3 regions of the Shewanella sp. S1-49-MNA-CIBAN-0167 genome follow, and region 3 is predicted to be linked to each of the others. Evidence: predicted binding sites of a transcription regulator. Region 3 holds the regulator's gene; each other region holds the start of a gene.
What was found. Region 3 encodes LexA, which represses DNA repair genes until DNA is damaged. Its sites were predicted from a motif close to TACTGTATNNNNATACAGTA; they were not measured.
Positions count from the first base shown of each region.

Region 1: the regulator LexA is predicted to act here: its motif matches at 8,731-8,750, upstream of recN (DNA repair protein RecN).
Region 2: the regulator LexA is predicted to act here: its motif matches at 8,731-8,750, upstream of dinB (DNA polymerase IV).

Region 1 covers NZ_JBEOPO010000059.1:5,926-16,040, forward strand. Annotated here, with positions in the region: gene ribD (bifunctional diaminohydroxyphosphoribosylaminopyrimidine deaminase/5-amino-6-(5-phosphoribosylamino)uracil reductase RibD) at 1-1,008, shown strand, start outside; gene AAEZ00_RS19505 (riboflavin synthase) at 1,072-1,731, shown strand; gene ribBA (bifunctional 3,4-dihydroxy-2-butanone-4-phosphate synthase/GTP cyclohydrolase II) at 1,857-2,960, shown strand; gene ribH (6,7-dimethyl-8-ribityllumazine synthase) at 3,085-3,561, shown strand; gene nusB (transcription antitermination factor NusB) at 3,575-3,979, shown strand; gene thiL (thiamine-phosphate kinase) at 4,068-5,024, shown strand; gene AAEZ00_RS19530 (phosphatidylglycerophosphatase A family protein) at 5,034-5,525, shown strand; gene AAEZ00_RS19535 (hypothetical protein) at 5,806-6,948, opposite strand; gene recN (DNA repair protein RecN) at 7,020-8,678, opposite strand; gene AAEZ00_RS19545 (AEC family transporter) at 8,807-9,775, opposite strand.
Region 2 covers NZ_JBEOPO010000022.1:18,996-29,110, forward strand. Annotated here, with positions in the region: gene AAEZ00_RS11765 (Na(+)-translocating NADH-quinone reductase subunit A) at 160-1,494, shown strand; gene AAEZ00_RS11770 (NADH:ubiquinone reductase (Na(+)-transporting) subunit B) at 1,494-2,693, shown strand; gene AAEZ00_RS11775 (Na(+)-translocating NADH-quinone reductase subunit C) at 2,686-3,471, shown strand; gene AAEZ00_RS11780 (NADH:ubiquinone reductase (Na(+)-transporting) subunit D) at 3,471-4,103, shown strand; gene nqrE (NADH:ubiquinone reductase (Na(+)-transporting) subunit E) at 4,109-4,717, shown strand; gene nqrF (NADH:ubiquinone reductase (Na(+)-transporting) subunit F) at 4,764-6,011, shown strand; gene AAEZ00_RS11795 (FAD:protein FMN transferase) at 6,134-7,156, shown strand; gene nqrM ((Na+)-NQR maturation NqrM) at 7,243-7,467, shown strand; gene bfr (bacterioferritin) at 7,700-8,170, shown strand; gene bfr (bacterioferritin) at 8,183-8,650, shown strand; gene dinB (DNA polymerase IV) at 8,788-9,867, shown strand; gene AAEZ00_RS11820 (aminoacyl-histidine dipeptidase) at 9,955-10,115, opposite strand, start outside.
Region 3 covers NZ_JBEOPO010000001.1:99,094-109,208, forward strand. Annotated here, with positions in the region: gene coxB (cytochrome c oxidase subunit II) at 1-204, opposite strand, end outside; gene AAEZ00_RS00460 (cell division inhibitor SulA) at 600-1,106, opposite strand; gene lexA (transcriptional repressor LexA) at 1,103-1,717, opposite strand; gene plsB (glycerol-3-phosphate 1-O-acyltransferase PlsB) at 1,982-4,405, shown strand; gene mtr (tryptophan permease) at 4,405-5,661, shown strand; gene AAEZ00_RS00480 (VOC family protein) at 5,808-6,587, shown strand; gene AAEZ00_RS00485 (hypothetical protein) at 6,682-6,945, shown strand; gene AAEZ00_RS00490 (hypothetical protein) at 6,942-7,205, shown strand; gene AAEZ00_RS00495 (efflux RND transporter permease subunit) at 7,365-10,115, opposite strand, start outside.

The sequences.
Region 1 (10,115 bases), on a different contig from region 3:
TTCCATCAACGCGCTGGCGAAGGCCACGCTGAAGTCAATGCGCTGAAAATGGTGCTTGATAATGGTCATAGCGCTCAAGGCGCCACCGCCTATGTAACCTTAGAACCTTGCAGTCATTATGGTCGTACGCCGCCTTGCGCTTCAGGGTTAATTAACGCCAAGGTTGCGCGAGTCGTTGTTGCTGTGACCGATGCGAACCCAGAAGTGTCAGGCCGCGGTATCACCATGTTACGTGAGGCTGGAATTAAGGTCGATGTAGGACTACTCAGCCAACAAGCTTATGATCTCAATCTAGGCTTTATGAAGCGCATGAAAACTAGGCTTCCTTGGGTCACGGTTAAAATAGCCGCCAGTTTAGACGGTAAAACAGCCCTGTCTAATGGGGTGTCAAAGTGGATTACCGGCAGTGCTGCACGAGCCGATGTGCAAAAATACCGTGCCAGCCACTGTGCATTAATCACAGGCGTTGAAACAATCCTTATCGATGACCCTAGCCTTAATGTGCGCTATGAGGCGTTAGGTGAGTTAACCACTCGCCATACAAAAGATGAAATTTTCCAACCTTTAAGGGTTGTGCTAGACAGCAGAGCGAGACTGACGGCAACACAAAGGTTATTTTCAATTCAAAGTCCTATTTTACTGGTTTCTGGCTGTCAATATTCCCAAAGTGCTAAAGCTGCTTTTCCACAACACGTTTCTTTTTTACAATTAGAATGTGACTCGTCGGGCAGGATCCCATTGTTAGCTTTGCTAACGTATTTAGGCCAGCATACTAATTCTGTTTTAGTCGAAGCGGGTGCGACCTTAGCTGGGGCGTTTGTCGCTCAAGGCCTCGCCGATGACATTGTGCTTTATCAAGCGCCTAAACTGTTAGGCAGCCATGGACGTAATATGTTGCAGTTACCCGATTACAGTGCCATGGAGCAAACGCCGGCATTGCAATTAATTGATGAGCGCAACGTTGGACAAGATAAGCGTTATATCCTCAGATATAATCAACCCTATTAATGTGGCAGTTGTTTAAGAAAAACCTGAACAACTGCAAAGTTTAAAAGCAAAAAGTGAGTCATTATGTTTACTGGGATAATCGAAGCCCTTGGTACATTACGTAAAATTGATCGCAAAGGTAACGATATCCGCTTAACCGTTGCCAGCGGCAAGTTGGATTTAACCGATGTAAACCTAGGTGATAGCATTGCCACAAATGGCGTGTGCTTGACCGTTGTTGAGCGTTTAGGCGATAGCTACGTTGCGGATATATCGGCTGAAACAGTTGAATTAACTGGTTTTAGTCGTTATCAAGTTGGCCAAAAGGTTAATCTTGAAAAAGCCGTTACGGCGACCACGAGGTTGGGTGGACACATGGTCAGCGGCCACGTTGATGGCATTGCAAAAATTGAGCAATGTGCTTACCGAGGCAAGGCACTTGAGTTTTGGTTATCGGTACCGGTTCAATTAAGTCGCTACATTGCTCACAAAGGATCGGTCACCATTGATGGCGTTAGTTTGACCGTCAATGAAGTTGATGGAACTCGTTTTAGATTAACCATCGTGCCTCATACTGCGGGTGAAACCACGCTGGTGGATCTCAAAGTTGGTGACAGCGTGAACATCGAAGTGGATTTAATTGCCCGCTATTTAGAGCGTTTAATGCAACCTGATGCTAGCCATGCACAGCCGTCATCGGGTGTGACGATGGAATTATTAGCTAAGTCTGGATTTTTGCGCTAATCGCTCCAAGCATAAATATTTATACCCAATGATTATGTACAAGACATTATTCAAAATAACAAATAACAAATACAAATTGATTTAATTATTTAAAATCAAAAAACTTAATAGAGAAAGGTCTGACAATGGCGCTACATAACATAGAAGAAATCATTGAAGATATTCGTCAAGGTAAGATGGTTATCTTGATGGATGATGAAGACAGAGAGAATGAAGGTGATTTGATCATGGCCGCTGATAAAGTGACGCCTGCTGCAATCAATTTCATGGCAACCTATGGCCGCGGATTAATTTGCCAAACCATGACCAAAGAGCGTTGTCAGCAGCTTAACTTGCCTTTAATGGTCACCAACAACAATGCGCAGTTCTCGACTAACTTTACCGTATCAATTGAAGCGGCGACCGGGGTCACAACCGGGATCTCAGCTCATGACCGAGCCGTGACCGTTCAAGTCGCTGTTGCCAAAGATGCCAAAGCCTCTGATTTAGTACAACCTGGGCATATTTTTCCGTTAATGGCACAAGAAGGCGGGGTATTAACGCGTGCTGGCCATACTGAAGCCGGTTGCGATTTAGCGCGCTTAGCTGGCTGTGAACCTTCAGCTGTGATTGTTGAAATTTTAAATGAAGACGGCACCATGGCGCGCTGTCCTGATTTAGAAATATTCAGTCAAAAGCATGGGATTAAAATCGGTACCATTGCAGACCTAATTGAATACCGTAACACCAACGAAACCACGGTTGTACGCGAAGCTCAATGTAAACTACCGACTCGTTTTGGTGATTTTACTATGGTGACATTTAGAGACACTATTGATAATCAATTACACTACGCATTGGTTAAAGATGAAGTGAAGCCTAATTGTTTAGTGCGTGTGCATTTGCAAAACACCTTTAACGATTTACTGCATTCTGAGCGAGATCAAACGCGTAGCTGGCCATTAGAAAAAGCCATGCAACGCATTGCTTTGGAAGGTGGCGTATTGGTGTTACTGGGTAACGTTGAGCATTCAAGTCAGATACTGGCAAAAGTGAAAGCGTTTGAGGCCGAAGATAATGGCCAATCACCAGCAGGAGCAATGTGGCAAGGAACATCACGTCGTGTTGGCGTCGGCTCGCAAATTTTGTCGAGTCTAGGTGTCAGTACAATGCGCTTATTAAGTTCGCCAAAGCGTTACCATTCCTTGTCAGGTTTTGGTTTAGAAGTAACGGATTATATAGCTGAATAATTTTGGCTTATGGTAAATTTAATAATTTCATTAATTGCATAGCGCTCAGGGCTTTCGGCTGTGATATCATAGCGCCTCTTTTTTGCCCCGAGCGGGGTGCTTTAGCTAATTTAGGTAAGATAGAATGAACGTAGTTCAAGGTAATATCGAAGCGAAAAATGCCAAAGTGGCGATTGTAATATCGCGATTCAATAGCTTTTTAGTTGAAAGTCTGCTTGACGGTGCAATAGACACATTAAAGCGTTTCGGCCAGGTCAGTGACGACAACATTACTGTTGTTCGAGTGCCTGGTGCAGTTGAATTACCGCTTGCTGCAAAACGTGTTGCTGCAAGTGGAAAGTTTGACGGGATCATTGCATTAGGTGCTGTCATCCGTGGCGGTACACCTCATTTTGAATTTGTTGCTGGTGAATGTAACAAAGGTCTTGCACAAGTTGCATTAGAGTACGATCTTCCTGTTTCATTCGGTGTATTAACTACAGATACCATTGAGCAAGCTATTGAGCGTTCAGGTACTAAAGCAGGTAACAAAGGTGGCGAAGCTGCCCTTAGTTTGCTTGAAATGGTTAATGTACTGCAACAACTAGAACAACAGCTGTAATAGTAGGAAAAGTATGAAACCTTCAGAGCGCCGTAAGGCCCGCCGTTTAGCCGTTCAAGCCATTTATTCATGGCAGTTAAGTAAAAACAAAGTTGCTGACGTAGAACATGAGTTTTTAACTGAACAGAACACTGACGGTGTTGATGTCGCTTATTTTCGTGAGCTATTAACCGGTGTAGCATCAAAAATATCGCAAATTGATGAGCTGTTAAAGCCACATCTTGATCGTAATTTTGAAGAAGTGTCACCAGTAGAAAAAGCCATTGTGCGTCTGGCAACTTACGAGTTGACCTTCCGTAAAGATGTGCCGTTTAAAGTGGCTATTAACGAAGGTATCGAGTTAGCGAAAGCGTTTGGTGCTGAAGATAGTCACAAATTTGTCAACGGCTTGCTTGATAAGTTAGTGAAGCATAAGTAACACCAGAACGGTATCTTCGGATACCGTTTTCATTTGTTATTAATTGTTTCAAAAATTAAGGTGGACGGTTTACCGTACCAGACTGAATGTGAAAGAATTTCAACTCATCGAACATTACTTCCGCAATAAAGGTCAAAAAAGGCGAGATGTTGAGTTAAGCATCGGCGATGACTGTGCGTTAGTGAATCCTGCGGACAAGAAATCTTTAGCAATTTCTTGTGATACCCTTGTTGAAAATATCCATTTTTTAGCAGACATTCCAGCTCATGCTTTAGGTTATAAATCGCTAGCGGTTAACCTTTCTGATCTTGCCGCAATGGGGGCCGAGCCCGCTTGGTTTACTTTAGCACTGACGTTACCCTGTGTTGATGAACCTTGGTTAGCCCAGTTCAGTGCCGGCCTTTTTGATATTGCTGAATATTATGGTATTGCACTCATTGGTGGTGATACCACCCGTGGTCCGCGCAGTATCAGTATTACGATTAATGGCCAAGTCCCTAAAGGTACAGCATTAACCCGTGCAGGTGCAAAAAGAGGAGACTGGATCTATGTGACGGGAACCCTAGGTGATTCAGCCTTAGGCCTTGATATTATCAGAGGTGTTAAGACCGTTAACGCTGAAGATAAACAATATCTGATTAACCGCCATTATTACCCAACGCCTCGTGTGTTGGCAGGTCAAGCACTACGCACTCTAGCCACAAGCGCTATTGATTTGTCTGATGGCTTAATGTCTGATATTGGACATGTGTTATCGGCATCGAAAGTCGGCGCCATCATTGATGTGGATCTCATTCCTTTATCAAACTCACTTAAAGCCAATCTTAGTCGTGAAGATGCATTAAGTTATGCATTAACTGGCGGTGAAGACTACGAACTTTTATTTACTGTGCCAGAGTCACAACGCGGTGCAATTGATACCGCGCTAATTCATGCTGGGGTGAAGTTTGTTAAAATTGGTCAGATCAGCGCCGGCGATAAATTAAAACTAGTAGAAAATGGGCAAGCATTTACCCCTATTTCACGTGGCTTTGTGCATTTTTAATTGAGTACTATGAGACTATTAACCCAAGATAAATTCGTTAAAAAACTGTCTTTAGCCCACCCAATTCATTTTTTGGCATTAGGCTTTGGCAGCGGTAAAGCGGCCAAAGCGCCGGGTACCTTTGGTACCTTAGCCGCAGTGCCCATAGTGTTGCTCATGCAGCAGTTAAGCTTAACGAATTACCTCATCATCACCTGTATTAGTATGCTTGCCGGATTCTATATTTGTGGGAAAGCGGCTAGAGATATGGGTGTACACGACCATGGCGCTATTGTGTGGGATGAAGTGGTTGGGTTGATGATCACCATGATTGCCGCGCCTTTAGGTTTTATATGGTTAGCTCTCGGTTTTGTATTATTTCGCTTTTTTGACATTATAAAGCCATGGCCTATACGTTGGCTTGATGCCAAAGTGCATGGTGGTTTTGGGATTATGATTGATGATGTATTGGCGGGTGTGTTTTCGTTAATCGGTGTGCAGCTTGCAGTGTATTATCTATAAGTAACCTGAATTTTGGATAACAAACGACTATCAAACAGTCCTTTCCTAACTGAGTTGAAAGACTTACTATTAACGCAACCAGTAACAAGAGGCTGCGTCTTATTAACAAACAACAAGTTTAGATCGATATATGGCTAAGCGTGTTCATTTTATTACCTTCTCATCTTTTATCTCTATTTCAGATTAAGTACTTTATATAAAGATTTATAAACCAAAAAAAAGCATATTTGTGCTCTTTTGTCGCTAACGGTATTAAATAAAATCAGTCGATGTGATGTTATTAAGATGATTTTTCGGTAAGTAGATTAGTTCGCAATTGCTCTAAATCTTTATTTATATTAGTTAAACGTTGCTTATAATCTGTTTCATAAACGGTGCAGTTAAATAGTTTACCAATCGGATTGTAACGTGATATCCATAATTGCTTTATATAATTGTCGAAAGAGCAGTAATCCGGTTTTATGACCGTGTGTTCAGAGGTTGTTGAAACCGGTTCCTTAACTAAGCTAACAATATACTCAGCCATGAGGTTGTCACTGTCTGTGGGCTTATACAAAGCATCTGCTAACCATTTTTCATAAAAAGCTACCTTATCAGACTGCACTTCAATTAACATTTGTTGTCTGACATTTTGAGCAAACTGCCATTCACCAGAAAATACTCTCTCAAAATCGCTATTAGTTAATTCGAATGGCGTTTGCCAAGTTGTGACTTTGTTTGAAACCGCGGTATCGAGTGTCTTAGCTAAGGTGCTGGCAAAGTTAAGTTGAGATTTGATTACGCTAACGGCAATCATATGGTTGAATATAGAGCGAGATGAGTGATAAACCATATTCCAGAATTGAGCATCTTTATTTAAAAATGTTAACAAGGCTTCATTCACGTTAAGGTTAGGGGATCCGTCAAGGTTTATTAAAACGGTAAGTTCACTGATTGTTCGTAATTTAAGTAGTGGCGCCCATTTAAAAAGATTTTCAGGTGTTAAATACTGAATATCTTCTTGCCAATAAGGCATTTCAATCAGCTTGCTATAATGGGTTGCATCGGTTTTGTGTGCATGAATTGCTTGTAAAATACTTTCGTTATTCTTTTCAAGAAATTCATTACAGGTTGCCACATCAGTTTGATAACACGATTTTTTGTAATCGCGTAGTAGTTGATCTTCTTCATCATTGAAACTTAATGTAGTGGCCACTTCTTTAGCCGTTACATCCTGAAAAATGCCGATAAAAGTTTGTAAATATACAAAACCATTTTCGCTTGGATCGATAGGCTGTTGCTTTAGCCAGTTTTCAACTAATAGCGTGTTAGGTGACTTTGTTCTGTCTGTTGCATTAATGGCCACTAAACAGACAACAATAAAGACCAGTAAGCTACATATTAGCCCGACAAAAACACCCAAGCCCTTTATTACTTTCAGCATTATGATTTATCCGTAAATCCATGTTAACTTTACATTAACATATTGATTTGCTTTTTATAAGTGCATAACGATTATTGCAACAACTCACGGGCATTAGCCAAGGTATTTTCGGTAATGACATCACCACCTAATAAGCGCGCAAGTTCATTCACCCGTTGATCTTTATCCAAGGCCTGCATGGTGGTTTCTGTACTACCTGCTTTATTGAATTTGTTGACAAACATATGCTGATGACCGTTACCCGCCACTTGTGGCAAATGAGTCACGCACAAAACTTGAGTCGACTCGCCAAGGCTGCGTAACATACGGCCAACAACCGAAGCGGTAGGACCCGAAATGCCCACATCCACTTCATCAAAAATAAGCGTCGGAGTGGCGACTTTTCTGGCGGTAATCACCTGAATGCCTAAGCCAATGCGTGATAGTTCGCCGCCTGAGGCTACTTTTGAAATAGGTTGCAAAGGTTGGCCGGGATTAGTGGTAACCATAAACTCAATTTGGTCGCAACCATTTAAGCTGATATTAGTTGCTTCATAGTTAACCTGAATATAGAACTTGCCCTTAGGCATATTCAATTCATGGATTGACTGAGTGACCAATTTATCGAGTTCTTTAGCATAACGGCTACGGCTTTGACTTAGTTTTTGTGCATTGGTTAAATAGGCATTTCTGGTGGCTTCAAGTTGCTGTCTTATACCATCTAATTTAGTTTCGTCGTCAGCAAGTTCGGCCAATTCACTCATCAATGCTTGATGATGTAGCGCCAACTTATCAGCACTCACATGATGCTTACGCGCCAATTGCATTGCCGTTGAAAGGCGTTTTTCTAAATAGGCAAAATGTTCTGGATCAAGCTCTAAACTGCTTAAATAACTTTCAATTTCGCTAGCGCTTTCTTGTACTTGAATTAACGCATCGCTGATCATAGTGCCGATAGGAGCAAGGGATTCATCATAGCCTTGAAGCGTATCAGCAATACTGGCCACTTTATTAAGCAGCGATTCTATATTGCCTTCATCACTTTCGGTCAATAAATGTAAACCAGCTTGGCAACGTTCAATTAAATCTGTGCCATTGGCTAAGCGTTTGTGTTCTTGTTCTATTTCATCAAATTCTTCCAAGCCTAAGTTGAACTCATTAAGCTCTTCTACTTGATATTGCAGCAGCTGTTGACGCGAAATGCGTTCGTGCTGAGCTTGCTCAAGATGCTTTAGCTCGTTTTCCACTTGCTTGCAGCGCTGATAGCTGGCACTGACGGCATCAAGTAACAACTTGTGGTTAGCGTAGCTGTCGAGTAAGGCTAACTGATGATCATTTTTAAGCATGGCATGGTGAGCATGTTGGCCATGAATGCCTATCAGGAGTTGACCAACGGCTTTTAATTGCGAAACCGGGACCGGATTACTATTAATATAGGCTCTAGATCGGCCATCATTATTAATGGTTCGACGTAAAATACATCCATCTTCAGCATCGAGATCGTTATCTTCAAGCCAGCGTTTAGCTAAAGGGACATCGTGGAGCGTAAACCGCGCGCTCACTTCAGTTTTCGTTGCGCCGGGTCTGATGGTATTGGCATCACTGCGATTACCAAGACATAACCCAAGGGCATCGATAGCAATCGATTTACCTGCACCGGTTTCTCCGGTGATGCTTGTCATACCGGCTTTAAAGTCGAGTTCTAAAAAACGCACGATAGCAAAATTATTGATGCTGAGTTGGCAAAGCATAATGAATCCCTTTCAATGAAGCGACTAAACCACTGTATTGATAAACAGTATATACTGTTTTTATATACAGTAAAGTGGTTGGCATAAAAATATCACTGATTATTTTATCGCCTTAACTCGGTCAATTATCAAGCATATGATTTTAAAAGTGTTTCTATTATAGGCAAACTAATAAAAGTGACTAATGTGCCATATAAAATCCCTTGGGCACTGCCATTGGCATTAATTTGGTATCGGTCTGCCAATAAATACACACTTGCTGCAGTTGGTAAGGCTGCTAACAGGACTCCCATAGTCAGTAACTCGTGTTCTACGCCGAAGAGTTTGAGTAATCCAAAGGCAATAAGGGGCTGAATAATTATCTTGAGTAAGTTGATTAAACTCAGTTCTGCAATCAAGCTAAGACTGAACATGTTCGTGATTGACTGATGCCGTAACGCTTTGGCAAGTACCATTCCGATGGCAAACAGTGCACAAGGACTGGAGGTGTTTCCCACTTGGTGCAGCACTAACGCCAAGCTAGCGGGTAAGGTGATATGAAATGCCGATAGGCCTATGCCAATAAGACTGCCGACCACTATCGGGTTTTTATACAGTGCATTAGCCATGATGATGATGGCATGGTCGGTTGATTGTTTATTACGGCTGGCCAGTTCAATAGAGACTAAAGCAAACGCGAACATGAACACCGACAGCAAGCTGGCAATCGCTGCGGCCACTAATGCCATTTTGTGACCCGGGAACAATAGGCTCAGCAATGGAATACCAATAAATGCAGTATTGCCAAATGTGGCGTTTAACGCCCGCATTGCGGCAACCGCTTGCTGCTTAGGCTTGCACCATAGTGATACGCCAATGACCAGCGCATAAGTAATGATCATCGCCAAGCTAAAGCCACCAACAAAGCCCCACTGAATAATGTCTTCAATGTGAGTTTCAGCTAAAACAATGAGTAAAATCGCTGGGAAGGCTATGTAATAGACAAATTGATTGAGGATCAGATCGGTGTCTGGTGGTAAAAGTCTCAATTTCTGAATGATACTGCCGAGAAGCATAATTATAAATACAGCGATTAGCGGGGTAAGAATACTGGACATTCCTCGCAATTCCTTAGCAAAGTGATAATAAGATCACTGTACTGCTTTTTGATAGCAGGATGCAATTAGGCTAAAGTTAAACGAGCGTTTATTTTTGATTTTAAGCTAAAACAGGCCTTTAATACTTTTGATTGGGTAAATATTGTTCATTTAGCGTAAAAAATCACTAAAAAAGTTACTTGTTTTCTTCGATGCGATAATCGTACTAATAATAATCCCCGCCGAGCTTAATGACCGGTCATTCACGTCCAGTTATCGGTTTCTCTATGTGGGTTGCTGCCGCTGACACTGTGATAAAAAATTTTGGCTATGACGCTCAATAAAAAGCCTGGAATAGTTT
Region 2 (10,115 bases), on a different contig from region 3:
TAGTCTCATATTTGCGGTAAAATGCGCGCGACCAGCGTGATTATGATCGCATTTTCGAGTTAAATCTGCGCTAGCTCAAATAGCAAGTATATGTTAATACTTTGTTTTTTTAGCGGAACGTGGCGCATTGTCTTTCCTTCAAACGTAGTGCTTGTGGATATGATTACAATTAAGAAAGGATTGGAACTGCCTATAGCAGGCGGTCCAGAGCAAGTTATCCATAATGGCCCAGCCATTAGACACGTAGCTACTTTGGGTGAAGAGTATATTGGCTTACGTCCTACGATGAAGATCAAAGTGGGCGACAAAGTACAAAAAGGCCAAGTTCTTTTTGAAGATAAAAAGAATCTAGGCGTTAAATATACGGCTTTAGCCAGTGGTACTATTTTAGAAATAAACCGAGGTGCAAGACGTGTACTTCAGTCAGTAGTTATTGCTGTGGAAGGTGACGATAGCGTTGCTTTTGCTCAATATGATGCTGATAAGTTAGACACGTTAGACGCACAAGTTGTTCGTGATAATCTGATTAACTCAGGTTTATGGACGGCTTTGCGTACACGCCCTTTCAGTAAAGTGCCCGCCGTAGATTCTACTGCAGCAGGTATTTTTGTGACTGCCATTGATACCCAACCTCTTGCTGCCGATCCTGTGGTAGTCATAGCTCAACATAAAGAAGATTTTGCTAACGGCCTTAATGTCCTAGCACGATTAACTGAAGGTAAAGTTTACCTATGTAAAGCACAAGGTGCCGATATTCCAGCAGCCAATGCTCACGTTCAAGAATTTGCGGGTAAACACCCAGCAGGTTTGGTGGGTACGCATATTCATCACGTTCTTCCCGCTTCTGCAGCACGAACTGTTTGGCATGTTGGCTATCAGGATGTGATTGCTTTTGGCCAACTGTTTACTCAAGGTGTGTTAAACACTGAGCGTGTGGTTGCGATTGGCGGTCCTAAAGCGAAAAACCCTCGTCTTGTTCGTAGCGTTTTAGGTGCTAGCATCACTGAACTGACTGCTGATGAAACGGTTGGTGATGGTGTTCGTGTGATTTCGGGGTCAGTGTTAAGCGGCCTTACTGCGGTAGGACCTCAAGCTTATTTGGGTCGATATCATCAACAGGTAAGTGTACTGGAAGAAGGTAATGAGAAAGAATTATTTGGTTGGGCTATGCCTGGTGCCGATAAGTTCTCTATCACTCGTGCATTCTTAGGTCACTTAAGCCCATCGCGTCTATTTAATATGACCACTAGCACTTGCGGTTCAGACCGTGCAATGGTGCCTATTGGTAACTATGAACGCGTGATGCCTCTAGACATCCTACCTACTATGCTACTTCGTGATTTACTCTCTGGTGATTTTGACGGCGCAGCCCGTTTAGGCGCATTAGAGTTAGATGAAGAAGACTTGGCATTGTGTACGTTCGTATGTCCAGGTAAGTATGACTACGGTTCATATTTGCGTGACTGTCTAGATACGATCGAGAGGGAAGGCTAATGAGTTTGAAAGATTTTATCGAACGTATTGAGCCGCAATTTGAAAAAGGCGGCAAGTACGAAAAGTGGTATGCCCTTTATGAAGCGGCTGCCACAGTATTTTATACTCCAGGTAAAGTGAATCACGGGGCAACCCATGTTCGCGATAATGTTGACTTAAAACGTATTATGATTACGGTTTGGGCATGTACATTCCCAGCAATGTTTTTTGGTATGTACAACGTAGGTTTACAAGCTCAAATCGCGATGGGCGCCGATTTCGGTTCCCCCGATATTTGGCAAGTAGGCTTATTTGAATTATTTGGAGCTCAACTTTCTGCAGACTCTGGCATTGCGTCCTTGATGTTCTATGGTGCGTGCTTCTTCCTACCTATCTATGCAGTGACTTTTATTGTCGGTGGTTTTTGGGAAGTGCTGTTTGCGTCAGTGCGTGGCCATGAAATTAACGAAGGTTTCTTCGTTACTTCGGTTCTCTTTGCACTGACCTTACCAGCAACTATCCCATTGTGGATGGTCGCACTAGGTATTACCTTTGGTGTGGTAGTTGCAAAAGAAATCTTCGGCGGCACAGGGCGTAACTTCTTAAACCCTGCATTAGCTGGCCGTGCTTTCTTATACTTTGCTTACCCTTTAAGCATGTCTGGTGATACTACATGGGTTGTCGCTGACGGTTACTCTGGTGCAACGGCGTTAAGTCAAGCGGCACAAGGTACTTTCGACTATGCCTCAACCACCAACTGGATTGATGCTTTCATGGGCTTTATCCCCGGTTCTGTAGGTGAAGGGTCTACCTTTGCTATTTTACTAGGTGGTCTAGTTATTATTTATGCCCGTATTGCATCTTGGCGTATTGTCGGTGGTGTCTTCTTAGGTATGGTGGCAATTTCTACTCTACTTAATATGATTGGTAGCGACACAAACCCGATGTTTGCAATGCCATGGTATTGGCACTTAGTGTTAGGTGGCTTTGCCTTTGGTATGATGTTTATGGCGACAGATCCTGTTTCAGCGTCGTTTACGAGTACGGCTAAGTGGGCATACGGTTTCCTTATTGGTGCAATGGTGGTGTTTATCCGTGTGGTTAACCCTGCATTCCCTGAAGGCATTATGTTAGCTATTCTGTTTGCTAACTTATTTGCGCCATTATTTGACCACTTTGTAGTACAGGCAAATATTAAGCGGAGGATTGCTCGTGGCTAGTAATAAAGATTCGTTCGGTAGAACGCTATTTGTTGTTGTCGGCTTATGTCTTATTTGTTCAGTGCTTGTTTCAACTGCGGCGGTGTTATTAAAACCTATTCAGCAAGAAAATAAGTTACTCGATAAGCAAAAGTATATTCTTGATGCGGCGAGCCTTATCAATACCAAAGAAGGTAACGTCACCAAAAAAGAAATTCTAAGCAAGTACGAGCAATATGTTGAAGCTCGGTTAGTTGACCTTAAAACCGGTGAATTTGTTGAGGGTGATGCTAACGTTTATGATCAACGTAAAGCCTCTCGTGATACTGCCCGGTCATCTATCCCTGAAAATGATGTTGCCTCAATCAAACGTGTTGCAGATAAAGCGGTTGTGTACCTTGTTCGTAATGACGAAGGTAAACTGACTAGCGTGATTTTACCTATCCACGGTTATGGTTTGTGGTCAACTATGTATGCATTTTTGGCATTAGACACAGACCTAAATACGGTGCAAGGACTCGTTTATTATGACCAAGGTGAAACCCCTGGTTTAGGTGGCGAAGTTGAAAATCCAAAATGGAAAGCATTGTGGAAAGGTAAAGAGTTATTTGATGCTCAAGGTAACTTGGCAATTAGTGTAACTAAAAACCCTGTAGTGGCGAGCTCTGTTCATGGTGTTGATGCACTTTCCGGTGCAACATTGACCAGTAACGGTGTTCAACACTCATTGGATTTTTGGTTAGGTAAAGAAGGTTTTGCTGACTTTATCGCTAAAGCACGCAACGGAGGGTTAAGCTAATGGCTGACGCTAAAGAACTTAAACAGATTCTGACCGGACCAATTATCAATAACAACCCAATTGCATTGCAAATTTTGGGTGTGTGTAGTGCACTTGCTGTGACCAGTAAATTAGAAACAGCATTGGTAATGACGATTGCATTAACAGCGGTAACAGCGTTTTCTAACCTGTTTATTTCGCTTATTCGTAATCATATTCCAAGCAGTGTGCGTATTATTGTACAGATGACCATTATCGCTTCATTAGTGATTGTAGTAGACGAACTACTGCAAGCTTATGCTTATGCCATTTCTAAACAGTTGTCAGTATTTGTTGGTTTGATTATTACTAACTGTATCGTAATGGGTCGTGCTGAAGCTTACGCAATGAAAACGCCTCCTATGATGAGCTTTATGGACGGGATCGGTAACGGTTTAGGTTATGGAGCTATTCTATTGTCTGTTGGTTTTGTGCGAGAACTATTTGGTAATGGTTCATTATTTGGCGTAGAAATCCTCAGCAAAATCTCTGATGGTGGTTGGTATCAGCCTAACGGTTTATTACTGTTGCCACCCAGTGCATTCTTCTTGATCGGTGGGTTGATCTGGTTGATCCGTACTTATAAGCCAGAGCAAGTTGAAGCAAAAGGGTAAACGCAATGGAACATTATATTAGTTTATTAATTCGTTCAATTTTCATTGAAAACATGGCGCTAGCGTTCTTCTTAGGTATGTGTACTTTCTTAGCGGTATCAAAGAAAGTGACTACTGCGATGGGACTTGGTGTTGCCGTTATTGTGGTACTGGCTATTTCGGTTCCAGCTAACCAAATTATTTATCAAAGTTTACTGGCTCCAGGCGCATTAGCTTGGGCTGGTTTGCCTGAAGCTGATTTGAGCTTCTTGAAGTTCATCACCTTTATCGGTGTGATTGCAGCATTGGTACAAATTTTGGAAATGGCGTTAGACAAATATTTCCCACCTTTGTACAACGCGTTAGGTATTTTCTTACCTTTAATTACCGTGAACTGTGCAATTTTTGGTGCAGTCTCTTTCATGGTAGAGCGTGATTATAACCTTGGCGAGAGCGTAGTATTTGGTATCGGCTCTGGTATTGGTTGGGCATTAGCAATTGTATTGTTAGCCGGTATTCGTGAAAAGATGAAATATTCTGACGTGCCAAATGGCTTACGTGGCCTAGGTATAACCTTCGTTTCAGCAGGCCTTATGGCTCTAGGTTTCATGTCATTCTCAGGTGTTTCTCTGTAAGAGTCACTGAGTCGACACATTAATTTGAACCTTTAAGGATAAGTGAATGGGTATTCTTGAATCTACTCCACTAGATGTCTATCTAGGTGTGAGTATGTTTACTGTGATTGTCTTAGTGTTGGTATTAGTGATTTTATTCGCTAAATCAAAACTGGTGGCAAGCGGTGATATCATGATTGGTATTAACGGCAACGCAGATAAAACAATTACAACAGGTGCTGGCGGCAAGTTACTTGGCGTTTTAGCCGACAACGGTATCTTCATTTCAAGTGCTTGTGGTGGCGGTGGCTCTTGTGGCCAGTGTCGTGTCAACATTATGTCTGGTGGTGGTGATATTCTACCCACTGAACTTGACCACATTAGTAAAGGCGAAGCCCGTCAGGGGTGTCGTTTATCTTGTCAGGTAAACGTGAAAACTGACATGGAAATTGAGCTTGATGAAGAAATATTCGGCATCAAAAAATGGGAATGTGACGTTGTCTCTAACGATAACAAAGCGACGTTCATTAAAGAACTTAAGCTGCAAATCCCTGATGGCGAAACCGTGCCTTTCCGTGCCGGTGGTTATATTCAGATTGAAGCGCCTGCTCATCATATTAAATATGCTGAGTTTGAAGTGCCTGATAAGTACCGTGGCGATTGGGAACACTTTGGTTTCTTTAAGTTAGAATCAAAAGTAGACGAAGAAACTATTCGTGCTTACTCTATGGCTAACTACCCAGAAGAGTTTGGCATAATTATGTTAAACGTGCGTATTGCTACGCCACCGCCACGTAATTTAACCTTGCCTTGTGGTAAAATGTCTTCGTATATTTGGAGCTTAAAAGCTGGCGATAAAGTGACTATTTCTGGTCCATTTGGTGAGTTCTTTGCTAAAGACTCCGATGCGGAAATGGTATTCATTGGTGGTGGTGCCGGTATGGCCCCAATGCGTTCACACATTTTCGATCAGTTAAAGCGTCTTAAATCTAAACGTAAGATTAGCTTCTGGTACGGTGCGCGTTCGCAACGTGAAATGTTCTACGTTGAAGATTTTGACGGCTTAGCGGCTGAAAATGAAAATTTCAAATGGCATGTAGCGTTATCGGATCCGCAAGCTGAAGATAACTGGACTGGTTATACAGGCTTCATTCATAACGTATTGTATGAAAACTACTTACGTGACCATGATGCGCCAGAAGATTGTGAGTTTTACATGTGTGGACCTCCAATGATGAACGCAGCGGTTATTGGTATGCTAAAAGATTTAGGTGTCGAAGACGAAAACATCTTATTAGATGATTTTGGTGGTTAATGCGTTAACTTATAACATTGACATGTAAGTCATTAAATTGCAGCAGTGCAGACAGGGTGGTCAAACACGAGTCTTGCACGCTGCAATTTTTTTTGTTCATTTAATACAAGTGTAAATTTGAGATGACTGTAAAATCAATCAAGCAAGTGTTACTGCCAATATTGTTACTGCCAATATTATTGACCAGTAGCTGCAGCTCACCAGATCCGATTATTTCATTATCTGGTAGTACCATGGGGACCACTTATCATATTAAAGTGGTCCCCAATGGCAGCTTGCCAGGACCACAATTATTACAAGCCGAAATTGATATGGCATTGGACGTGGTTAACAATCAAATGTCGACTTACCGACATGACTCAGAACTGTCTAAGTTTAATCAATTGCAAGTACAGCAAAGCGTTAAAGTATCGGCCGATACTATTAAAGTCATAAAAGAGGGCATGCGTCTTTATCAAGAGACTGATGGTGCGTTAGATATCACCTTAGGGCCAGTGATTAACCTGTGGGGGTTTGGCCCCGATAAGCGGCCTACAACGATCCCGACTCAAGCTCAAATTGACGCCGCTAAAGCTAAGATGGGGATCAAGGAACTGTCGATAAAAGGCTTAACATTAATTAAGCACAATGCAGACTTGTATGTTGATTTATCCTCAATAGCAAAAGGGTTTGGTGTCGATAAAATTGCATCAATATTAGACAAATATCACGTGTCTGGTTATTTAGTCGAAATTGGTGGTGAACTGAATGTTAAAGGCACTAAAGCCCATAATGTCGCCTGGCGAGTTGCAGTAGAACAGCCAACAAGCGAAGGACAAGCGGTGCAGCAAGTGATTGAGCCCGGGACTATGTCATTAGCAACATCGGGTGATTATCGTAACTTTTATCAAGACAATGGCGAACGCTTTTCACATCTAATTGATCCTCGTAACGGTTACCCGATAAAGCATCAACTTGCTTCTGCAACCGTGTTACACTCTAGTTGTATGACAGCGGATGGATATGCAACGGCCATGATGGTGTTAGGTACACAAGCTTCATTGACACTTGCTAGAGAGAAAAATTTAGCCGTAATGTTAATTGAGAAGCAAGAGCAGGGATATCAGGTCTATTACAGCGATGCGTTTAAATCGTATCTTGAGTAGGTTCCTTATTTTTAAACTAGTTGATTAAACGACTGATTGATTCAACTAGTAGTACCCTAATCTAAATGAGTTAATTGGAGTTTGTGATGAGCACATTTATTGCAGCGTTTGTAGTATTATTATTGTTCTTTTTATTTATGTCTGTGGGTTATATTGTAAAGAAGAAAGCCGTAGCAGGCAGTTGTGGTGGCTTAGGCGTTTTAGGTATTGAGAAGGCGTGTGACTGTGACGACCCATGTGATAGCCGCAAACGCCGTATGGAAAAAGAGCAAGCTCGAAATGAGTTGCTTAATCAAAATCGAATTATTTAACGACGTTTGTCATTTAAAGCCTAGGTTACCAAACTAATGCTTTGTAAAGAGCCTTCATTTTGAAGGCTTTTTTTATGTTTGTGTATTACTAGTGAGTTACAAATCTTAGTTATAATGATAATGGTTATCAATAGTAAGTGTGTGAAAAGAAAGGAAAATTTGCCTTTTCCCCTATAGTGTTTTATTCTATTTGTAATTGATCTAGATCACGTTATTTATCGAGGGCATTACTATGAAAGGTCATCCTAAAGTCATTAGCCAACTCAATCGAGTACTTACCTGTGAGCTGACTGCCATTAACCAATACTTTTTACATGCACGCATGTTTAAACATTGGGGATTGGAAAAGCTTAATGAGAAAGAATATAAAAAATCGATTGAAGACATGAAGCATGCTGATAAGCTGATTGAACGTGTATTGTTTCTTGAAGGTTTACCTAATCTGCAACAATTAGATAAATTGCGTATCGGTGAGCATGCTGAAGAAATGCTCAACTGCGATCTGGCGGCTATAACAGCACAAATTGCGCTTTTGCGTGAAGCCATTAAGGTATGCGAAACTCAGCAAGATTATGTTAGCCGCGATTTATTTGAAGATTTACTCGAAGATGAAGAAGAACATTTAGATTGGATTGAGTCGCAACAAGAGCTTATCAATCAAACGGGTATTCAAAATTATCTTCAATCACAAATTAACGACTAATAGGAAATTATCATGAAAGGCCATCCAGAAGTCATCGATGCACTAAATAGTTTATTAACCGGCGAGTTGTCTGCCATGGATCAATATTTCGTCCATGCTCATATGTACGAAGACTGGGGATTCAACGAACTGTATACCCGAATTTTGCACGAGTCAGACGACGAAAAGTTGCATGCTGCTAAATTAGTCCAACGGATTTTATTTCTTGAAGGCACTCCCGATGTTGCCAGTCGTGAAGCGTTGAACATTGGTAAAGATGTGCAAGAAATGTTTAAAAGTGATTTAGCCTATGAATATCATGTTGCTGATCATTTACGTAAGGTGATCGCGCTATGCGAAGACAAAAGTGATTATCAAACTCGCGAAATTTTAGAGGTGTTGTTGGATGACACTGAGTCTGATCACATGTACTGGTTAGAAAAGCAATTAGGTCTGATTGAGATGGTTGGTTTACAGAATTATTTACAGACCAAAATGTAACGTATCCATTGATACAGGTTACCATTTACTAAAGCCCAACTGAGTTTGGGCTTTTTTGTGTCAGTGAGACAATGATTGAATACTGTTTATATATACAGTATCATCATGGTAATTGAGTTAATGATGATGGTCATAGAATGCGTAAAATCATTCACATCGATATGGATTGCTACTTCGCTGCCGTTGAAATGCGAGATTTTCCTGAACTACGAGGCAAAGCTATTGCTGTCGGTGGCAGAAGTGATCGCCGAGGTGTAATAAGCACATGCAGTTATGAGGCCCGTCAATTTGGGGTGCGTAGCGCGATGTCCAGTTATCATGCACTGCAGTTGTGTCCGCTGTTAATTTTAGTGCCTGGACGCATGGAAGTGTATAAATCGGTTTCATTGCAAATTCGTGAGATTTTTCATCGATACACAGATCTCGTTGAGCCATTATCTTTAGATGAGGCTTACCTTGATGTCAGCGATTGCAACGTTCACCAAGGCAGTGCCACATTAATTGCTAAAGCCATTCGCAACGATATTTTTGAGGCCACAGGATTAACGGCTTCAGCGGGTATTGCACCGATTAAGTTTTTAGCCAAAATCGCTTCCGATTTAAATAAGCCCAATGGTCAATATGTGATCACCCCTAATCAAATTAGTGATTTTGTAAAAGACTTGCCACTGAGTAAAATTCCTGGCGTTGGCAAGGTTACTTCAAAAAAGTTAGCCGATATTGGCTTAACCACTTGTTATGACGTGCAACAATATCCTAAGGCTCAATTAATTAAGGCTTTCGGTAAATTTGGCCATGTGTTGGCTGAGCGTGCACAAGGGATCGACTCAAGGCAAATTAGTCCACACCGAGTGCGTAAGTCTGTTGGGGTTGAAACCACCTTAGCCAAGGATATTTTTACCTTAGAACAATGTCATCAAGTGTTACCACAGCTTATTCAAGAACTCAGTGCTCGGGTACATCGCAGTGCTAAAGACCGACAGATCCACAAACAGGTTGTTAAGCTTAAATTTAATGATTTTAAACAGACCACAATCGAGCATCGCAGTGATGAGATTTCGATTAACTTGTTTCATGACTTGCTGCAACAAGCTTTGCAGCGTAGCCAAGGGCGGGGTATTCGTTTGATTGGCGTGAGTGTTGGTTTAGCCGACGTGACGTTGGCAGCGACAGATAATGGTGCGGATAAAATCACCCAGCTCGATTTACAGTTTTAACACTGGAACAATACAAAAATTAAAAGGCGACATTATTGTCGCCTTTTAATTTGTTTATTGTGTTGATAACGTCATCACTAAAACGGATTAAGCATCTTTAGCTGGAATACGCTCTAGTACCGCAAGTAGCAATTGCCAGTACTGACCAACGGTGGTGATGTTGACCATTTCATCAGGGCTATGGGGATAGCGAATGGTTGGCCCAATTGAGACCATGTCCATAAGTGGATAAGGTTGTTTAAATAAGC
Region 3 (10,115 bases):
TTTGCGGTGATAAATCATCGAATAAATCATGATCCCAAACACCACTAACCCAATAGCACAACAGATGTAAAGAATCGTCATATGGAGGTCATAAACCTTACCACTGATATCCGTCACGCCTTGGGTCATGTTGAGGGGCATTTCTGTTGCCCCAAGCGGAAGTGCTACCCACACAACCAATAAAAAATACAACCATTGCTTCACAAGACTACTCCCCTGCTAATTGCAAAATAGCAACTACAAAGAAAAGTCACACAGTAAATCTCAGCTCTATGCAAACTCTTCGGTTCCCGAAAAAAGCTTGATGAACTCAAAGTACTCTGGTGGTTGTATACAGACTGTCTACGCTTTTATTGTTAGCTGTGCACCACGCTTGTACCTACGACTGAACTTATCAATTTCTATTTGGATTATTTGTCTGACAGTAATCTTGATTACTGTCATTTTATCCAATTAAAGATGAAGAATGTTTCATCCTTGTTAACCACATTACTTGTAGATTAAACATTGATCAAGATCACTTTGTTGGTAAATAGGCTAAAAAAAGATGAAAAAAAGCCCTGAATTCAATGCAGGGCTTGGTAATTAAGGATTTATGCTTAGTGAAATGAGCAAAAATTACCTGCTCCACTTGTTAATGTAGAGTTAACAAGTTGATGTTTGTGAGGTAAGTGAGCATTCACATCTTCAATTACCACGCCTAATGCTCGCGCGCTCTTAGCGACAATTTCCAATCGACGACTATCGCGAGCATCGAGTGAACTTGTCCAAGTAACCACTGCACTAGAAGTTCCGCTCGTGAGAGCTTTTTCCATGGCCCATAATGTTTCGACTTCATCTTTGGTGTGCACCAGTAAAATACGATCCATTCTCACTCCAGCACTGGCCAGCATATGCTTATAGCCTATGTGAGGTGGACTAATTAATACAATCCATCTGCCTTGTTGGCTCAACGTCGCCAGTTGGCTACACAATTGACTCAGTTCTGCTTCACCTTGGGTGACAGTTTGTAATGTTTGAATGGTTTGGTTGCCATGCAGATCTGTTTCAGTTAAATCTACCCATAAGCCTGGGTGACGTGGCGCTACGCCCATTAGTTTGTTCATGACCAATCTCCATTACGGATAACGCCAACTGCAAGCCCTTCGATGGTTAGGCTTTGGCAACTTAAATCTACTTTTATCGGGTTATAATCTTCATTTTCTGCATGCAGATAAATCATATTACCTTTTTGTTCGAATCGTTTTACGGTGACGTCATCATCAACACGCGCCACCACAACCTGACCATTACGCGCTTGTTGCATTTTATGTACAGCGAGCAAGTCGCCTTCTAAAATACCAATGTTTTTCATGCTATCACCACGAACCCGTAATAAAAAATCTGCGGCGGGTTTAAACATATTTGGGTCGACTTGATAATATTGTTCTACATGCTCTTGCGCCAAAATAGGCTCTCCAGCAGCAACTTGTCCAATGAGTGGCAGACCGATTTCAAGCTGTTCTTCATGAGGTAAACGAATACCTCTCGAGGTACCAGGTATGATCTCGATAAAACCTTTTTTGGCTAATGCTTTTAAATGCTCTTCGGCGGCATTAGCACTTTTAAAGCCAAGACGACTCGCAATTTCAGCACGAGTGGGTGGCATACCTGTTTCGGTGATATTGTTTTTAATTAAGTCTAAAATTTCTGCTTGGCGCGGCGTTAACGGTCTCATGATGGTTCCTGTCTTTTTATACAGTGACTGTCATTATATACAGTGTTTTTGTTCGTGCAAGTATTAACCAACTCTTTTTTGAATATTGTTGGTCAAGTATCATTCAACAACCTGTTTCTATTAGTTATTGTGTATTGATTGTCTGATGTTATTTCTGATAGTGAGAACTCAAGCGTAAAGATAAATCGGTCTGATAGTGTAAGCAGGCTGGTTTCTGGTATCCTATACGACAATATTACAGTGGCTTATGTTGCGAAAATAACCATGTCAAAACCAGATTCAATATTTTTACGAGCGTTAAAATGGATTCAAAAATCGATGGTACTCACGGTTGTTGTGCCACATGATCCTTTTGACGATCTTAATTTAGATCCATCTAAACCTCTGATTTATGTTATGAAAACAGAATCAATCAGTGATGCCGCTGCATTAAGCGAAATCACTGAGAGCTTTGGTATGCCCAGTCCATATGAGCCACTGCAATTGGATGGCCTCAAAGTATCACGCATCGTTTGTCTTGAAGGCCGCAAACCGCTTTTTGGTAAACGCGAAAGCGGTGAAAAATTTATTAATAGTTTTACCAGTCTGTTAGCGCTTCATCGTCAATGTCCTGAGTTAGATATTCAGTTGGTGCCTGTGAGCCTTTATTGGGGCCGTACACCGGGTAAAGAAGATGACAGCATGAAAGCGGCTTTTTTTGAAAGGGAAAACCCGACCTGGCTGCGAAAATGGCTAATGATTTTGTTTCTAGGTCGCCACAATTTTGTACAGTTTTCTAATGCATTATCGCTTCGTCTTATGGCTGATGAACACGGTACCGATAAAAGAATTGCTCACAAATTAATCCGTGTTGCGCGAGTGCATTTCCGCCGTCAACGCAAAGTGATGACAGGGCAGCAATTACCGAATCGGCAAGTGCTTTTTGCGTCGTTACTTAAATCTGATGCAATCAAGAAAGCCATTGAAGAAGAGTCGGTAAACAAAAAAGTATCTGTCGAGAAAGCCCGTGAAACCGCCATTGAATACCTTGATGAAATTGCCGCTGACTATTCTGATAGTTTTGTGCGCATTGCCGAGCGCTTCCTCACTTGGTTATGGAACAAATTATACAGTGGTATCAATATCAAAGGTGCAGAACAGATAAGGCAGTTACATCATGACGGCCATGAAATTGTCTATGTGCCTTGTCATCGTAGTCATATGGATTACTTACTGTTGTCATATATTTTGTATTATCAGGGTATGGTTCCACCGCACATTGCTGCCGGTATTAATCTTAACTTTTGGCCTGCTGGGCCTATGTTCCGTCGTGGCGGAGCATTCTTTATCCGTCGTAGTTTTAATGGAAAAAAACTCTATACCGCAGTATTTCGTGAATACTTAGATCAGTTATTTGCTAAGGGCTATTCGGTCGAGTATTTCACTGAAGGTGGTCGTTCTCGTACCGGGCGTTTGCTAGCGCCTAAAACCGGTATGTTAGCGATGACTATTAATAGTGTGTTACGTGGCATTGAACGCCCTGTGACCTTAGTGCCTGTGTATTTAGGTTATGACCATGTGATGGAAGTGGCCACTTACCATAAAGAATTAAGCGGTAAGAAAAAGAAAAAAGAATCTGTTTGGCAGTTATTTGGGGCTCTGCGTAAATTAGGCAATTTTGGCCAAGGTTATGTGAACTTTGGTGAGCCGATTAATTTACAACATTTCTTAAACGAGCAGGCGCCAGAATGGCGTAAAGAGATTGCGAACGATCCTGATCAGAAACCATCATGGTTTACCCCATCGGTCAACTTACTAGCCAATCGTGTAATGACCAATATCAACGGCGCTGCTGCGGCCAGCTCGGTGACATTGACCAGTTTAGTGTTATTGGCATCAGAGCAAAATGCATTAGAAAGAAGCCAGTTAGAACGTCAGCTTGATTTGTATTTAGCATTACTTAACACAGTGCCTTATACCCATTACGCATCCGTTGCAGAGGGTAATGGCAAGTCAATTGTTGATCATTGTCTGTCGTTAAATAAGTTTGTCAGTACTAAGGACCTTATTGGCGAGATAATTTCGGTTGATGAAAAAGTTGCTATTACCATGAGTTATTACCGTAATAATATTATTCATTTAATGGCATTACCTTCACTCATCGCCAGTTGTTTAGTGCACTATGATGTGTGCGATCGCACCCGAATCCATGCCATAGTGATGGATTTTTACCCATTACTTAAAGCTGAACTTTTTATGGGTATTGATGATGTTCCTAAACATGTAGATTGCATTTTAGACTTTATGGTTGAACAAGGTCTGTTGAGCGGTAGCGATCAGTTGGTGATCACGCCTCACCATATTACTCAAGTGTTACTGCTTGCTGAAACCATCAATGAGACGTTGCAACGCTATGCCATTATCTTTAATTTACTGGCGATAAATCCGGAGCTTGAGCGTTCAGGATTGGAAACCGATAGTCATATGTTAGCCCAACGTTTAGGGGCTCTACATGGCATTACCGCACCAGAATTTTATGATAAAAAGTTGTATAACACCTTGAGCGTGAAACTAAAAGAATTGGGATATTTATGCAGTGTCGAGAATCGTTCTGAAGTGATAAGAATTCGAGATAATGCCAATAAATTACTCAGTTCTTCAGTAAGACAAACCATTGTTGATAGTGTGGCAGCGGAGCACGGACAATAATGGCCAACCACATGAATGCAGCAAAGCATCGAGCTAGCGGTAAGTCAGTATTGGGTGGGGCGATGATTATTGCTGGGACCACAGTCGGTGCGGGCATGTTTTCCTTGCCGGTCGTTAGTGCAGGAATGTGGTTTGGTTATTCATTAGCCATGTTGTTAGGTGTATGGTTTTGCATGTTAATGTCGGGTTTGCTGTTATTAGAAGCCAATTTGCATTTTGAACCTGGCGATAGTTTTGACACCTTAACCCGCGTAACTCTAGGGCAGTTTTGGCGGGTGATTAACGGCGTATCTATTGCCTTTGTGTTGTATATTTTAACCTATGCTTATATCAGTGGTGGCGGGTCGATTGTTAATCACAGCTTATCGGCTCTGGGTGTTAGTTTGCCTCAGAGCGTGGCGGGTTTGGTTTTTGCTATTGTCTTGGCACTTGTGGTGTTTATCAGTACTAAAGCGGTCGATCGGATCACCACCATCATGCTCGGTGGTATGATGATCACTTTCTTCTTGGCTATCGGTAATTTATTAATCGACATTGACACGGTGAAATTGGCGTCACCCGATGGTGAGTCGCGTTATCTGCCTTATTTACTCGCTGCTATTCCTTTTGGGTTGGCCAGTTTTGGTTATCACGGTAACGTGCCGAGCTTAGTAAAGTATTACGGTAAAGATGCCAATACGATTGTGAAAGCCATCGTTACTGGAACCAGTATCGCATTGGTTATTTATGTGTGTTGGTTAGTGGCGACAATGGGCAATATTCAACGCAGCCAGTTTGCCGATATTATTGCGCAAGGGGGCAATATCGGGGTGTTAGTCGCGGCCTTGTCGGGGGTGATTGCCAGCCAATGGCTTGATAACATGTTAACCCTGTTTGCCAATCTTGCCGTTGCATCATCATTTTTAGGGGTGACACTCGGGCTGTTTGACTACCTTGCCGATCTCTTTAATTTTGATGATTCACGCACCGGACGGATTAAAACGGCCGCGGTTACGTTTATACCGCCGACAATACTGGGTTTATTATTTCCGAATGGATTTATTTTAGCGATTGGATTTGCTGCGCTTGCGGCCACCATATGGGCCGTTATTGTACCCGCTTTGTTGGCTTATAAAGTGAGGCAACAATATCCCAATGCCGACGGTTTTAAGGTGCCAGGTGGGACTCCGCTGATTGTACTGGTGGTGTTGTTTGGGATGATCACAGCAACATGTCACTTACTGGCAATGGCGGATATCTTACCGGTATTTAAATAATCTTAACTTGTTACATAGAATTATAATTGTTCAAAAAAGCCTTCGTTTGAAGGCTTTTTGCTTTTCTGCTGATATCGATTTAACTTATGAGACACGTTTCATGTTGGCCATATAAAAGCAACTATTTTTTATAGAGGATGATGATAATGCAGGTACAAGAGTATCAACAAGGACAACCTTGCTGGATTGAACTAGCGACTCATGATTGGGCGGCAGGTAAAGCATTTTATCAGGCATTATTTGGCTGGGAAGCCGATGATATGCCCATGCCAGAAGGGCATTATACTATGCTGCAAATAGACGGTGATGATATTGCGGCAATGTACCCAATGCCGGCAGAAATGGAGGCATTACCTACTCATTGGACAATTTATTTTGCGGTCGATGATGTCGATGCTACCTCTATGGCTGTGATTCAAGCTGGAGGTGAGATTATTGCGGGGCCTCATTCTGTCGCAGATGCTGGTCGAATGGCGCTATGCACAGATCCAGAAGGCTGTCGTTTTGCATTGTGGCAAGGCCAAGACCATATTGGCATCAAGCGATCGCAAGAATCAAATACCCTATGTTGGGTTGAGCTTGCTTGTCGTGATACCGCTGGCGCGAAACAGTTTTATAGCCATGTATTAGGCTACCAAACCAAGCTAGCTGACATGGCTGAGTTTGAATACACGCAATTGTATGTCGGCGAGCAAGCCATTGGTGGCATGTTGGAAATGACTGAAGAATGGGGCGATGCTCCTGCGCATTGGATGAATTATTTTGCTGTCGACGATTGCGATGCTTCAGTTGCAAAAGCCAAAAGTCTAGGAGCTACCATCTGTGTGCCTGCGACCGATATTCCTGATGTAGGTCGTTTCTCTGTTCTTACTGATCCACAAGGTGGATTTTTCTCAATTATAACTTTATTGGATCCCACAACATAATCACGGATAATAAAGGTCAGAATTGGAACTTGAAGCAAAAAACTATGTCATTGCGAGTGGCTTTAAAGGATGAATAAAACCCAAGGATGAGTCTATGACCCAAGAAACAACTCAAGCCGCATTAGCACGAATTAACCGCAGTATGCTGATAGTGGCCATTACCGATGTTCCCGGTACATTACTATTTGGCCTAGGACTTTACGGAATATTTGCCGGATTTAACCAAGACTTTTTACCTATGTTAGCCAACCCTGTACTCATCAATATTATGTTGGTTACTGGTGCTGTCATTATGGCATGGGGTATGTTTCGGATGGTAATTCTCGCACGTGAAAAACAAGGGATATTACAACAATGAAGCAGCTGATAATTCAATTAACATTGTTATCGAGTTTAGTGCTGCTAACGGCTTGTAGTGGAACAAATCCAATCCGTATTGGTAAGGCTGGCAATGGGGATGACAATAAAAATGACACTGACTATATGGTGATTAATCTTCCTAGAGCCATTCTGGCAAGCGACCCTTGCAAGTATGGTCACCCAGACGATATTGCCACCTGCCGTAAAAAGCAGCAAGATCAAGTCGATCAGTTAAATGAGTCACTTAAACGTCAATAACCCCCATCTTTTAACCTGAGTAGAGGTTAACTAAATCAAAACCATTTAGTAAGTACCAATAAGATGAGTATAAACGCTCATAAAAATAATCCTCAAGTCACCGAGTGACTTGAGGATTGTTGTTTCTAGGGTGAATGTATTTAGCGTTAACGTTTGTCGTTATTGCTTAGGTAATGTGCGGCCGTAAATAAGCAAGTAAATCGCCGGGATAACAAATAGCGACAATAGCGGCGCTGTTACCATGCCGCCCACCATAGGTGCGGCAATTTTTTGCATGACTTCATTACCCGTACCACTACCCCACATTATCGGCAGTAAACCAAAAAAGATGGTGGCGACTGTCATGGCTTTAGGCCGAATTCGCATTACTGCACCGTCGAGTAATGCGGCGGTTAAATCCGCTTTACTGTGGTAGTTGTCGGCTTGCTTATAGGCCTTAATACTATTATTGAGATAGACCTGCATTACCACGCCAAATTCGGCGGCGACCCCGGCTAGTGCAATCATACCGACCGATACCGCGACTGAAAAATTATAGTCCAGCCCATAGAGCAGCCATGCACTACCCACCAATGAAAAAGGCAAACTTAGCATGATCACAGATGCTTGTATTACTGAGTTGAACGTCATCATCAGTAGCATAAAAATCACCGCAATCATTAATGGGATCACCATTTTCATTTTAGCGTCAACCCGTTGCATGTACTCGTACTGCCCAGCAAAGCTATAGTTGTAGCGCGCAGGTAGAGTAATTTGTTGCTTGAGTGCCTTTTCAGCTTCAATAATATATTCGCCGATAGAAATGTCTTTTAGATCGACAAACACCCATGAGATAAGGCGACCATTTTCACTGGCTAACATAGGGGGGCCATCAATGATTTTGAGTTCGGCTAAATAACTTAACGGTAAGTACTTACCCGTTTTAGTCAGCACAGGTAAATTTCTGAGCTTCTCAATATTGTCACGTAACTCTCGTGGGTAACGAATATTGATGGGATAGCGCTCTTGACCTTGAATCGACTCACCAATAGTCATACCGCCAATGGCTATTTGCACTACATCCTGGATGTCTTTTAAGGTCATGCCATAACGTGCGGCATTTTTAAGATCTGGGGTAATATCAATATAACGGCCGCCGCTACTGCGTTGTGAGAATGCAGATACTGTTCCAGGTAATTTGCTTACTACCGCTTCTATTTCAGCGCCAATCCGTTGCAGTTCCTCAACATTCGATCCCGATATTTTTATGCCAACAGGCGTTCTAACACCGGTAGACAGCATATCGATGCGAGTTTTAATCGGTTGCACCCAAGCATTGGTCATCCCTGGAATACGCACGGTTTGTTGCAGTTCTTCAATAATGCTTTCTAAGGTTACGCCATCACGCCATTCAGTTGTGGGTTTGAGCATAATGGTGGTTTCGAGCATGGTTAGCGGCGCGGGATCGGTCGCGGTCATTGCGCGGCCTACTTTGCCAAATACCCTTTTGACTTCGGGAACGGTTTTTATCAGACGGTCTGTTTGCTGCAATATTTCTGCAGCTTTGCCTGCGCTGACACCGGGCAGGGTGGTCGGCATATAGAGTAGATCACCTTCTTCTAAGGTGGGCATAAACTCTGAGCCCATTTGGCTTAATGGGTAGTAAGCACTGAATAGGACAATAATCGCCAATCCAATGGTGATTTTAGGGAAATGCAGTACCCATTTAAGTAATGGCTGATATATGGCAATTAATACTCGACTGATAGGATTCTTACGTTCATCAGGGATTTTTCCGCGGACAAAATAACCCATTAATACTGGAATTAAAGTGATCGCTAAGATTGCCGATGCGGCCATGGCGAAGGTTTTAGTAAAGGCTAGTGGATGAAATAAACGTCCTTCTTGCGCTTCAAGGGCAAATACCGGCGTAAAGCTTAAGGTGATGATAAGCAAACTGAAGAATAACGCTGGGCCGACCTCAATTGAGGCTTCTTTGACCAGTTGCCAGTGATCTTCTCCCTCAGGAGCCTTACCGTGTTTTTGACGATAATGTTCTAAATGTTTATGGGTGTTTTCGACCATCACAATCGACGCGTCAACCACGGCACCAATGGCAATGGCAATCCCGCCTAAACTCATAATATTGGCATTGACCCCAATGATATTCATGGCGATAAAACTGACTAAAATTGAAATAGGTAAGGTGATAATCGCCACTAAGGTTGAGCGGGCATGCAGTAAAAACAGTAGGCATATGAGTCCGACTACCAACATTTCTTCAAGCACTTTATGGGTAAGGTTATCGACTGAGCGCAAGATTAACTCTGAGCGGTCATAAGTGGTGACTAACTCAACACCATCAGGGAGTCCATTACTGATTTGCTCGAGTTTTTTCTTCACATTATTAATGGTTTCAAGCGCATTTTCACCATAGCGCATCACTACAATACCGCCGACGACTTCGCCTTTACCATCTAGCTCTGCAATGCCGCGCCGCGCTGCCGGGCCGGTTCTTAATTGGGCCACGTCTTTCATTAATACCGGCGTGCCGTTTTCAGACAAAATGCCTAAGGGGATTTCAGCAAAGTCGGCAATGGTTTGGCGATAACCACTTGAGGTGATCATATATTCTGCTTCGGCCATTTCAGTGACCGAGCCACCAGTTGAGCTATTGGAGACATCTAAGGCGTTTTTAATGGTCATTAAATCGATTTGATACAGGGCCAACTTATGCGGGTCGACAACCACTTGATAAGTTTGTTCCATGCCACCAACGGTGGCAACTTCTGATACTCCTGCAACACTTTGTAATTCAAGCTTTAAAAACCAATCTTGTAATGAACGTAATTGGGCTAAATCATACTGTCCGTTGCGATCGACTAAGGCGTATTGGAAAATCCAACCTACACCAGATGCATCTGGCCCAAT